Regions from separate parts of the Saliniradius amylolyticus genome, predicted to be linked through region 1. Evidence: predicted binding sites of a transcription regulator. Region 1 holds the regulator's gene; the other holds the start of a gene.

Region 1 (5,284 bases):
ATTCACTGCGGCCAGGATATGGCCCTGATCACGCCAGTCATGATCCTTAACCAGCAGTACCGGAACAGGGGATTTTCTCAACAGATGCCAGTCAGTAGGCGTGAAGATCACTGACTTAAGTGCACTGTGTTGGTGAGTGCCTTTAACGATCAGATCATACTGATGTTCCAGAGCCTCATGAACGATGGCTTCATAGGGACGGTTATGCCAAACCACTTTTGCTTTAACAGTGATACTGTCGTCCTGAACCTGGCTGGTAATGAGTTCACTCAACCACTCGGTGCGATCATCTACCACTGCCTGTCGCATGGTTTCTCGTTCTTCCACCGACAGCATGGTGGTCATCTCGTAAGAAAAGTCATAAATGGTCAAAAAGGCGGTGATGTCCGCCCCGGTTTTCTTGGCCAGCTCGACCGCTCGGTTTAGTGCCTTTTGCTGCTCGACAGTCGGGTCGACCACCACCAAAATATTATTGAAATCCAGCATCCTTTAAATACCTTACTCAGCTAATAGCAAGTTAAACAACTGGCATTAAGTGTATGTTCAAAAGGGAGTTTTCGCCAATAGTCTGAATTTGCGGTGGATCAAGCCTGAGAGCTTTAAGAACGGCGTCGCCATGGTGATTGGGCGTGTTCTTTGCGGGCAAGGGCGGAGGAGAAATTCAGAGGCGCCGTAAGCGGGAAAGTGATTTCAACCAAGCAAGCGCGAATGCCAGAACACCGTTCTGTATCTTACGGTGACAAGCCGCACTGACTGCGCTAAATGCAGCTGAGTGGCTCTTACGGCATCAAAAAAGATGATTAAAGGGGTAAAAAACCCCTTAACACTAGGACGCTTGTGTATTGGGGTTTTTCAGCGCCGCCACGTTCTCAACACTCTGTTCCAGTCGCCGTGGGTCCAGCAAGGTAATAAGCTTGCCATCCACCTGGATCAAGCCTTCCTGCTGGAAGCGAGTTAGCAGGCGACTGATGGTTTCTACCGTCAACCCCAGGAAGTTACCAATCTCGGCACGGGTCATGGTCAGTCTGAATTCCTTTGCCGAAAAGCCTCGTTCGCCATAGCGTCGACCCAGCTGTGACAGGAAGAAAGCCAACCGTTGAGTGGCGGTACGTTTATTCAGTAACAGGAACATCTCCTGATCGGCGAAAATCTCCTGGCTCATCATGCGCATTACCTGCTGGCGCAATCGCGGTAGATCGCCACTGAGGTTCTCCAGCGTGGAGTAGGGGATTTCACAAACCATGGCGGTCTCTAACGCCATAGCCGTACTGCGGTGGGCACTATTTTGAATGGCATCAAAACCCACCACATCGCCGGGAAGATGAAAGCCAATAATCTGTTCTTCACCATCGGGAGTGACAGTATAGGTTTTGAAGGTCCCGGTTCGCACCGCGTATAAGTTAGTCAGCGGGTCACCCGATTGAAACAGGGTGTCGTTTTTCTGGAATGGGCGTTTACGCTGAATAATATCATCCAGCTTGGCCATTTCGTTTTCACTTAACGAGAAGGGCAAACAGAGTTGACTGAAGCTACAGTTCTGACAGTGAATGGTACCGCTGGAAAACTTGGACATACCGGATTTTATACCTTGATATTATTCTTTCCACACTATATCGAATCTAGCCAGGGCTTTAAAAGTACCCACAAAGAAAAAATTACTAATATCAGGGCTAAGGTCGAACGTACCCACCGAAATCCTAGCCATTGCCGAAGTTGCTGACCGAGTGTTCCCAGCGCAATGAGTGTCGGTAGCGTACCGAGTCCGAAAAGCAGCATAATTTGGGCGCCTTGAATAGCGGAACCAGAAGCGACCGACCAACTTAAGGTGGAATATACCAATCCACAGGGAAGCCATCCCCAGACTAACCCATAGGGCAAGGCAGCCAGCGGTGAGCGAAATGGCAACAAAGACTTAGACAGCGGGGCAATGTGCCGCCAGACTCTGCCTCCCAGCCGTTCTAAATACGTCAGTCCTCGCCACCAGTTGCCCAAGTACAGACCCATGGCCAACAGTAATAAACCACTTATGGTATTAAGAATATAAGGTCCCAGAGGAAGATGCGCGCCCGCGGTGCTACCTAAGGCGCCCGCTAAGGTGCCTGCCAGGGTGTAGCTGGCAATCCGGCCGACGTTGTAACCAAGCACGTAGGGCCAGTGGGAACGGCCCCGGGGAATCGCGTAACTGAGTGCACCGACCACGCCGCCACACATACCGATGCAGTGTATACCGCCGGCTAAACCGATAAGAAGCGCCGATAGCAGGCTAATCTCTGGGGCCATCGTCGTTCGGTTTGCGCTTTGATTGAGAGGGTGTGTCGTCTTCGTCAAATAGGATGCTCGAGCCGTGACGCTCCAGATCGTCGAACTGACCGCTCTTTACTGCCCAGAAAAATACCATCACGGCTACGGCTACCAGCAGTATTGCCAGAGGAATCAACACATAGATAATGCTCATCGGGTCGAGTCTCCTGTTAACAGACGAACCGAGTTAACCACCACAATGATGGAACTGGCAGACATGCCGATCACCCCCATCCAGGGTGTAAGTATGCCGGCGACAGCCAGGGGCATCGCCAGCAGGTTGTAGCCGAGAGCCCAGGCGATGTTCTGACGAATCTTATTGCGACAACGCCTCGCCAGTTCCAGTAGATCCGGCAGGGCGGTCAATGAGCGGCCAACCAAAATAACATCGGCGGCATTTTTAGCCAAGTCGCTGGCTCCGCCCACCGCCACGGAAATATCGGCGGCCGCCAAAACCGGACTGTCGTTAATGCCATCGCCGATCATCATGACTTTACTCTGTTCCTGTAATTGCTTGAGCTGCTGTAATTTTTGTTCAGGTGTACACTGAGAAAAATACTGCTGAATGTTCAGCTGTTGGGCGACCTTTGCTACGTGCTTGGCGTGATCACCACTGATAATCAGACTGTCACAAGGCAGTGCAGCCACTACCGCAGCAGCTTCTTTCCGCAGCGGATCTTCCAGCACAAAGCCGCCAAGTACCTGATGCTCATCCTCCACAAGAATATGACAGTCCTTGAGAGGGCTATTGATGGTATGGCGCATGAATCTCGGGGCGCCGAGTCGGTAGAACTGCCCCTCGACCCACCCGCTTAGGCCCATCCCCGGATGCACTTCCACCCGCTCCGCTTGAACGCGCGGAAGCCCGGCAAAAGCCCGGGCGATGGGGTGTTCAGAAAACGCCTCCAGGCTGGCGGCAACAGATTTTAACTTAGCAGCATCATAGCCCGGGGCTGTATGGATGTCAGCCAAACGAAAGTGGCCTTCGGTTAAGGTGCCAGTCTTATCGAAGGCGACCTTTTGTACGCCTATTACACCTTCGAGCAAGTCAGAGCGTTTTAGCAGAATCCCTCTCTGGTTGAGCGCCCCCATGGCTGCCGTCAGCGCGGATGGTGTCGCCAGAGCCAGAGCGCAGGGACAGGTCGCTACCAATACCGACACAGCGAACCAAAGCGCATCGGGATGTCCGGCCCATTGCCAGCCCACGAAGGTTAACAGGGCAGTGATAAGCACGACGGTAACAAAATGACGAGCCAACCTGTCCACCATCAGCGCTACCTTTGGTTTACTGGCTAGTGCTTTATCCTGTAGCGCCATAATTTGGCTTATCAGGGCTTGCTTTAATGGTCGGCTGACTTCAATCACCAAGGCTCCGTACTGATTCTGGCTACCACCATAGACCACATCGCCAGTGGATTTATGCACTGGCTCGAATTCACCACTTAGCATGGATTCATCGATATAGCTGTTGCCGTCGATAATCCGGCCGTCCACCGGTATGGTTTCACCGGCTTTCACCAATACCTTCTGGCCCTGAGTCAGAGAGCGAGCCAGACACTGACGGTGCTCGCCATCGTCGATGACGGTGGCGGCTACTGGAATGAACTGAGTAATATTGGCCGACATCTCACTGGCTTTATGCCTGGCGCGATGCTCCAGGTAGCGACTGATCAGCAGCAAAAAGATGAACATGCATACTGACTCGAAGAAGACTTCGCCCTGTTGAGTTAATGTTGCCAGGGCGCTGGCACTAAAAAGAATAAGAATAGCCAGGCTTACAGGCACATCCATATTCACCGATCTGGCGCGCATAGCGCGCCAGGCACTGTGATAAAAATCGATTCCGGAATAGGCAACTACAGGGGTCGTCAGTACCAGGCTCACCCAATGCAGGAAGTGTCTGGTGTCTTCATCCAGATTGCCCAACAGACCAAAATACAAAGCCACCGCGATCATCATCACTTGCATGGACATGAGTCCGGCCAGACCAAGCTTTTTCAGAAACGAGCGTCCGACCTGCTGGTATTCCTGCTCATGGACTTCTGGCTGGAAAGGTTGAGCGTGATAGCCAATACGTTCGAATTGCTGCAGTAACGCGCTTAGCTTGAGCTTATCCGCCTGCCAGCGTACCGTCGCCCGATGGGCACTGACATTAACCGCCACCTGGATAATGCCATCCAGCTTTAACAGCTGCTTTTCAATCAGCCAGGCACAGGCCGCACACTTGATGCCTTCAAGCGTCAGCTGTATCTGCTTGCTGTTGCCCTCGTCAGCAACCAGCTCCTGCTGTAATTCGGGCGAGTCATACAGCCTCAGTGTGTCCAGCAGGCTTTGCTGTTCACTGGGTGTCTCTGCCGGGGCAGTGCGGAATCGGTAATAATCTTCCAGGCCGTTATCGACGATCGACTGTGCCACCGCCTGACAGCCGGGGCAGCACATGGCACGAGACTGACCTAATACTTCGGCGGTGTATTGATTCTGTTGAGCCACAGGCTCATGGCAGTGGTAACACTGGGTCAAGTTGGTTTCCCTAAGGGAGCAAACGCTGTGTCTGCTGCTGACCGTTAAAGCTTAGTGGCTGCTGGATTTTCCATTGTCCGTTTAAAGGGTGCAAGTTCAGCTTCCACTTACCTTCAAGTTGATGAGGCAGCTCGGCACGATAGATGCCGCCAGCATCACGGGTTAACAAAACGCGGAAATCCTTGTTCTCCAGTGTCGGGTGTTGGAAAAAGAGTTCCAGCGCCGTTCCGCTCTCAGGTTGGCCACTGATAAACTCCAAACTAAGGACGGTTTCAGAGACACTTAACTCGGTTGATATGCCCAGTTTTTGTGCCCGGCGTACCGCTGCCAACTGGCGGTTAATGGCCTTACCTTCTTTATAATAATCGTCTACCACCAGACTGTCTTTGGTGGTGACAGCCAGATACAGCATATGGCTACTAAGAATGATGGACAGCACTGGGATGGCGATCAAAAACCAGGG
Region 2 (5,284 bases), 430 kb from region 1:
ATTCTAAGACCCTTTAACTTTGATACGCTGGCGGTTAAGGCCTATGAACTGGCGTCCGATGAACGCCTGGCCGACGCCGCTCTGCCATCGTTGGCCATACTGGTAGTGGGCGTTTTACCGGTTATCTGGTTGTCACGCGCCATCGAAGCGACCCGAAAAGGATACCAATAATGTTGTTAGTGAACGGCATCGCTGTTGCTTATGATGCCAAGAAAGTCGTAGACGACGTCAGCTTTCGGCTGCATGCCGGGGAGATTGGCTGTTTGCTGGGGCCCTCGGGCTGTGGCAAAACCTCGGTATTAAGAGCCATCGCCGGTTTTGAGCCGGTGGCTCAGGGCAGTATTGAACTGGAAGGCCGGGTGGTGAGCGGCGTCAACGAACATATGGCTCCGGAAAAACGCCATGTGGGTATGGTATTTCAGGACTTTGCTCTGTTCCCTCATCTGACTGTGGCGGAAAACATCGGTTTTGGTTTAGGCCAGTGGTCTGCCGACAAGCGCCAGGCACGCGTTCGAGAGCTTCTGGAACTGGTGGAACTCACCGATTTTGCCGGTCGTTACAGCTATTCATTGTCCGGCGGTCAGCAGCAGCGAGTGGCACTGGCCCGCGCGCTGGCACCGAAGCCGGATGTGCTGCTGCTGGATGAGCCGTTTTCCAGTCTGGACACGGAATTGCGTGAAGGGTTGGCTCGTCAGGTGCGTCGTATTCTTCGCCACGAGGGCATTACCGCGTTACTGGTAACCCATGATCAGGCTGAAGCGTTTGCCTTGGCTGACCATATTGCGGTTATGGCTCAGGGCAGGGTGCACCAGTGGGATAATGCCCCTAACTTGTATCATCGTCCCGCCACCCGTTTTGTGGCCGAGTTTATCGGCCGGGGTGTGTTACTGCCGGCCAAGCGAAAGAGCGAGATCTGGCATTGTGAGCTGGGCGACTTTCAACCACTGACAACCGTGCAGGCCGATACTGGTTCGTGTCTGGTGCGGCCCGAGTCCGTTCAAATACAGCCAGAGGGGGTTCTCGCGGAAGTATTGGAATCGGCTTATTTGGGTACCCATCACTTGTTACAGGTGCGACTGCCCAGTGAGCATTCAATCTGGGTGGCGACGACAGGTTCAGAACACTATCAGCCCGGGCAGCACATAAGTTTGGTGCTGAGAGAGTCTTATTTGCCATTGGTCACCGACTAAAAAAGCGGCGCTAAACACTGCCGAATTGATCCACCCCAATAAATCCGAAATATTCCTGTAAATAATATTGATTCTCAATTGCCGATGTTTATAATCGAGAATTGTTTTCATTTGCACATTCATTTCAAAGAAACGGGAATTCTATGCTTACAACAAGAAAAACGGCTTTGGCGGCGATTGTTGCTTCTTTAATGCTGTCCGCCTGCGGCGGCTCTTCCAGTAATGACAATAACGATAACTCTGGCGGTGACAATGGTGGCAGCGGTAATGCTGCCCCTACGGCTATCAGCCTCGACGCTAACAGCGTTGAAGAGAATATCGCCGGTGCTGAAATCGGTACACTGACTGTCACCGACGAAGACGACGACAGCCACACCTTTAGCGTCGACGATGAGCGTTTCGTTGTGACCGGCAACACCCTGATGCTGGCAGAAGGCCAGGCGTTAAACTTTGAGAAAGCAGCGACTGTCACTCTGAATGTCACCGCCACCGACAGCGGCGATGAGAGTGTAACTGAAGAATTCAGTATCGATGTGACCGATGTGCTGGATACCTACAGCTTTACCAGCGCCTTTACTGAAGAATCCAGCGTCTCTTACTCTGGTCAGATAGCACGCTATGTGTTGCTGACGGACATCAAAACATTGATGGATACCGAGTTTGGCGCGGTAGAAGACTTTAATAACGCCGGTTATGTAGACCGTCAGGATGCACTGGATGCTCTGCTTCAGTACTTTGATAACTTCGGCGACCAGTATGATGCTATCTGGGGTGCGACCAATATTCGAATTTCCACTGATCCCGCTAAGGATCAGCAAACCCTGCTAGAGGTATCAGGCTCAAACAAAAACCTGGTCGGTAAGCTTGCGGGCAACGACGCCACTGGCCAGCATAAAGATTGGAGTACCGAGTTTGTGGGTTGGGGCGCGGCTGGTAGTACTGACCCGGAAAGTCTGGTTCGTAGCTGGTTTAATGAGTTGGCCGACAATGCCGAAAGCCAGTTGGCGGGTAATCAGCGTTTGGATCCCTTTGGTGATGTCATCAACAAGGTTCACCTGACGGATGATGGTCTTAATCTGAGCCAACTGATCCACAAGTTTCTGCTAATGGGCGTTGCTTATTCCCAGTCTGTGGATGACTATCTGGATGACGACACGGAAGGCAAAGGCCTGATGACCGACAATACCAGCCAGGATGATGGTGCTGCCTTTACCACATTGGAGCATCAGTTTGATGAAGGTTATGGCTATTTTGGTGCGGCCCGTGACTTTCTGGATTACAGCGATGAGATGATCGCCAGCCCCGGTTATATGGATACCGATGAAAGCGGCAGCATCGATCTGGAATCTGAGTTTAACTTTACCTTTGCCGGTTATGCCGCCAAGCGTGACCTGGGCTCTCAAGAGGGTGTTAAGACCGACTTCACGCAGTCCATCTTCGATGCCTTCCTGCAAGGCCGTAAGATCATTAACGACAACGCCGGTCAGGCTCTGACTACTGCACAGATGGATGATCTGAAAGTGCAGCGAGACATTATTGTTTCGGAGTGGGAAAAAGTTGTGGCGGCAAATGTGATTCACTATGCCAACTCTACGTTGTCTGACTATGAGAACATCAATACCGAGGACTTTGATTATGGTGCCTTGGCGACTCATTGGTCAGAGCTGAAAGCCTTTGCACTGGGCTTGCAGTTTAATCGCTTCAAGGCCATTTCCGATGAAGATTTTGCCAGCCTACATCAGTTGATCGGCGATAAGCCTGTTTTGACTGGCGATATGGACGCCTATCTGGCTGACATCGAAGCGGCACGCGATCTTGTTGGCACGGCCTACGGCTTCGCCGATGCGAATGTGCAGAACTGGTAATTCCGTTCATTAAAATAGAGTCAGGCCCGCCGATGCGGGCCTTTTGTGTTTCTAATTAAAGGTGCATTATGAGGTTACATCCCCTTGTTTTTGCCTGCGCTTCTGCGCTGATTGCCACAGGTTGCGGCGAGTCAAGTAGCCAGAGTCAGGGTGAGGATTTCGGCTCACCGTCGCAGCCGGTGCAAACGGATTTTGATCAGAACCAACTGCTGGAAAGCGTGGTGGATCAGGTGATCCTGCCCACCTATCAGCAGTTTCAGGCCGACTTAATCCATCAACAGGACAGTGTGGCGGCATATTGTCAGGCACTCAGTAGCAGTGGCGATACGGACACGACCCTTGACCAGGCCCGTGAGGACTGGCGTACGGTGATGAGCGACTGGCAGCAGGCCGAATTAATGCAGATTGGCCCGCTCACGGATAACAGCTCTACGTTGCGAAACCGCATCTACTCCTGGCCGAACACCAGCGCCTGCTCGGTGGATCAGGAAGTGATGCTGTCCCGGGAAGAAGGCTATGACATTAGCCTGCGAACCAACAGTCGCAGGGGGCTGGATGCATTGGAATACCTGCTGTTTAACGAAGATCTGAATCATCAGTGCACTATTGCCGGTACCGAGCCGGACGGCTGGCTCGACCTGACCGATGATCAAAAACGTCAGGCCCGCTGTGACTTCGCTGAAATCGTCGTCAGCGACTTAAAGAACAGCGCCGATGAGCTTGTCGAGCAATGGCAGGGCGAGAGCGGCTATGGTTTTCGTCTGAAAAACGCCGGTCTGCCGGACAGTATCTACGCTACTGCCCATGAGGCCGTGAATGAAGTGTCCGATGCGTTGTTTTATATCACCGAAACCACCAAGGATGCCAAGTTGGCGACACCTTTGGGCCTGTTTGCCAACGACTGCGGCGCCGAGCCTTGTGCCGACAACGTCGAGTCGCAGTACGCCAATCACTCGATAGAGAATATTCACGCCAATCTGACCGGCTTGTTACATATGCTGCAAGGCGGGATGGATGCGGAGTCTGGCATCGGCTTCGATGATTATCTTAACGATGTGGGTGATAGCGAGACCGCCGAGCGACTGCTGGGGGATCTGCAAATGGCCATCAATAATACAGAGGGTTTTGACGCCTCTCTGGCCGAAGCACTTCAGAACAACCCGGACAGTGTCGAAGCCTTGCACGGTGAGGTGAAAAAGGTCACCGACACCATGAAGTCCGACTTTATCAATAGTCTGGCCCTGGAGCTGCCGGAAACCAGTGCGGGGGATAACGACTGATGAAAAAAACATTACTAATGCGTCCTCTGAGCCTGTCTGTACTGGCGGCACTGACCTTACCGGCGTTGGCCGAAGGTGATGAAACCAGCAACATTGAGCGGGTTAGTGTGATCGGCACCGAGCAGCAACTGTCGGCCACTGCAGGCTCGGTCACGCGCCTGGACGAGCAGGCACTGGCGAAGTTTGAGTATGACGATATCGGTCGCATTCTGGCTCAGGTGCCTGGGGTAAATATCCGCAGTGAGGACGGTTATGGTCTGCGGCCGAATATCGGCTTTCGCGGTGTAACGCCGGAACGCAGTAAGAAAATCAATATTATGGAAGATGGGGTGCTGATAGGCCCGGCGCCTTACTCGGCTCCGGCAGCGTATTATTTTCCCATGACCAGCCGTATGACGGCGGTGGAAGTCACCAAAGGGCCGGGTACCATTCAGTATGGCCCCAATACTGTGGCCGGTACTCTGAATCTGGTCACCCGTCCGGTGCCACTAAGTGGCGAAGGCATGGTGGATTTGAGTCTGGGCGGTGATGGCTACGCCAAGGCCCATGCGTATTACGGCGATACTCAGGGCGATTTTGGTTATCTGCTGGAAGGCTTGAGGGTTCAGACCGATGGTTTTAAAGAGCTGGATGGCGGTGGCGATACCGGTTTTGAGAAAAACGACCTGATGTTTAAGGCCAACTGGGATCTGTCCAGTCAGTCGGTTGATCAGTTGCTGGAAGTAAAAGCCAGTTATGCCGACGAGGTGTCAGATGAAACCTATCTGGGCCTGACCGACGGCGACTTTGCCGTCAATCCCTTAAGACGCTACGCCGCTACCCAGCTGGCCGAGATGGACTGGCAGCACAGCCAGCTGCAACTGACACACCATCTGAGCTGGCAGAGTTTGGATGTCACCACCCGTGCTTATCGCCATGACTTTGAGCGCAGCTGGGAGAAGCTCAATCG

What was found. Region 1 encodes FNR, which switches genes on or off when oxygen is low (the NO sensors DNR and NnrR bind a similar motif). Its sites were predicted from a motif close to TTGATCTAGATCAA; they were not measured.
Region 2: a site for FNR is predicted at 1,216-1,229, ahead of HMF8227_RS09310 (DUF4856 domain-containing protein). Genes of this name have one in related genera too.

Annotation. Positions count from the first base shown of each region.
Region 1 covers NZ_CP029347.1:1,568,423-1,573,706, reverse strand. The annotation lists gene uspE (universal stress protein UspE) at 1-486, opposite strand, end outside; gene fnr (fumarate/nitrate reduction transcriptional regulator Fnr) at 827-1,573, opposite strand; gene HMF8227_RS07375 (sulfite exporter TauE/SafE family protein) at 1,609-2,280, opposite strand; gene ccoS (cbb3-type cytochrome oxidase assembly protein CcoS) at 2,264-2,455, opposite strand; gene HMF8227_RS07365 (heavy metal translocating P-type ATPase) at 2,452-4,821, opposite strand; gene HMF8227_RS07360 (FixH family protein) at 4,832-5,284, opposite strand, start outside.
Region 2 covers NZ_CP029347.1:2,000,658-2,005,941, reverse strand. The annotation lists gene HMF8227_RS09320 (ABC transporter permease) at 1-171, shown strand, start outside; gene HMF8227_RS09315 (ABC transporter ATP-binding protein) at 171-1,190, shown strand; gene HMF8227_RS09310 (DUF4856 domain-containing protein) at 1,334-3,055, shown strand; gene HMF8227_RS09305 (imelysin family protein) at 3,124-4,335, shown strand; gene HMF8227_RS09300 (TonB-dependent receptor family protein) at 4,335-5,284, shown strand, end outside.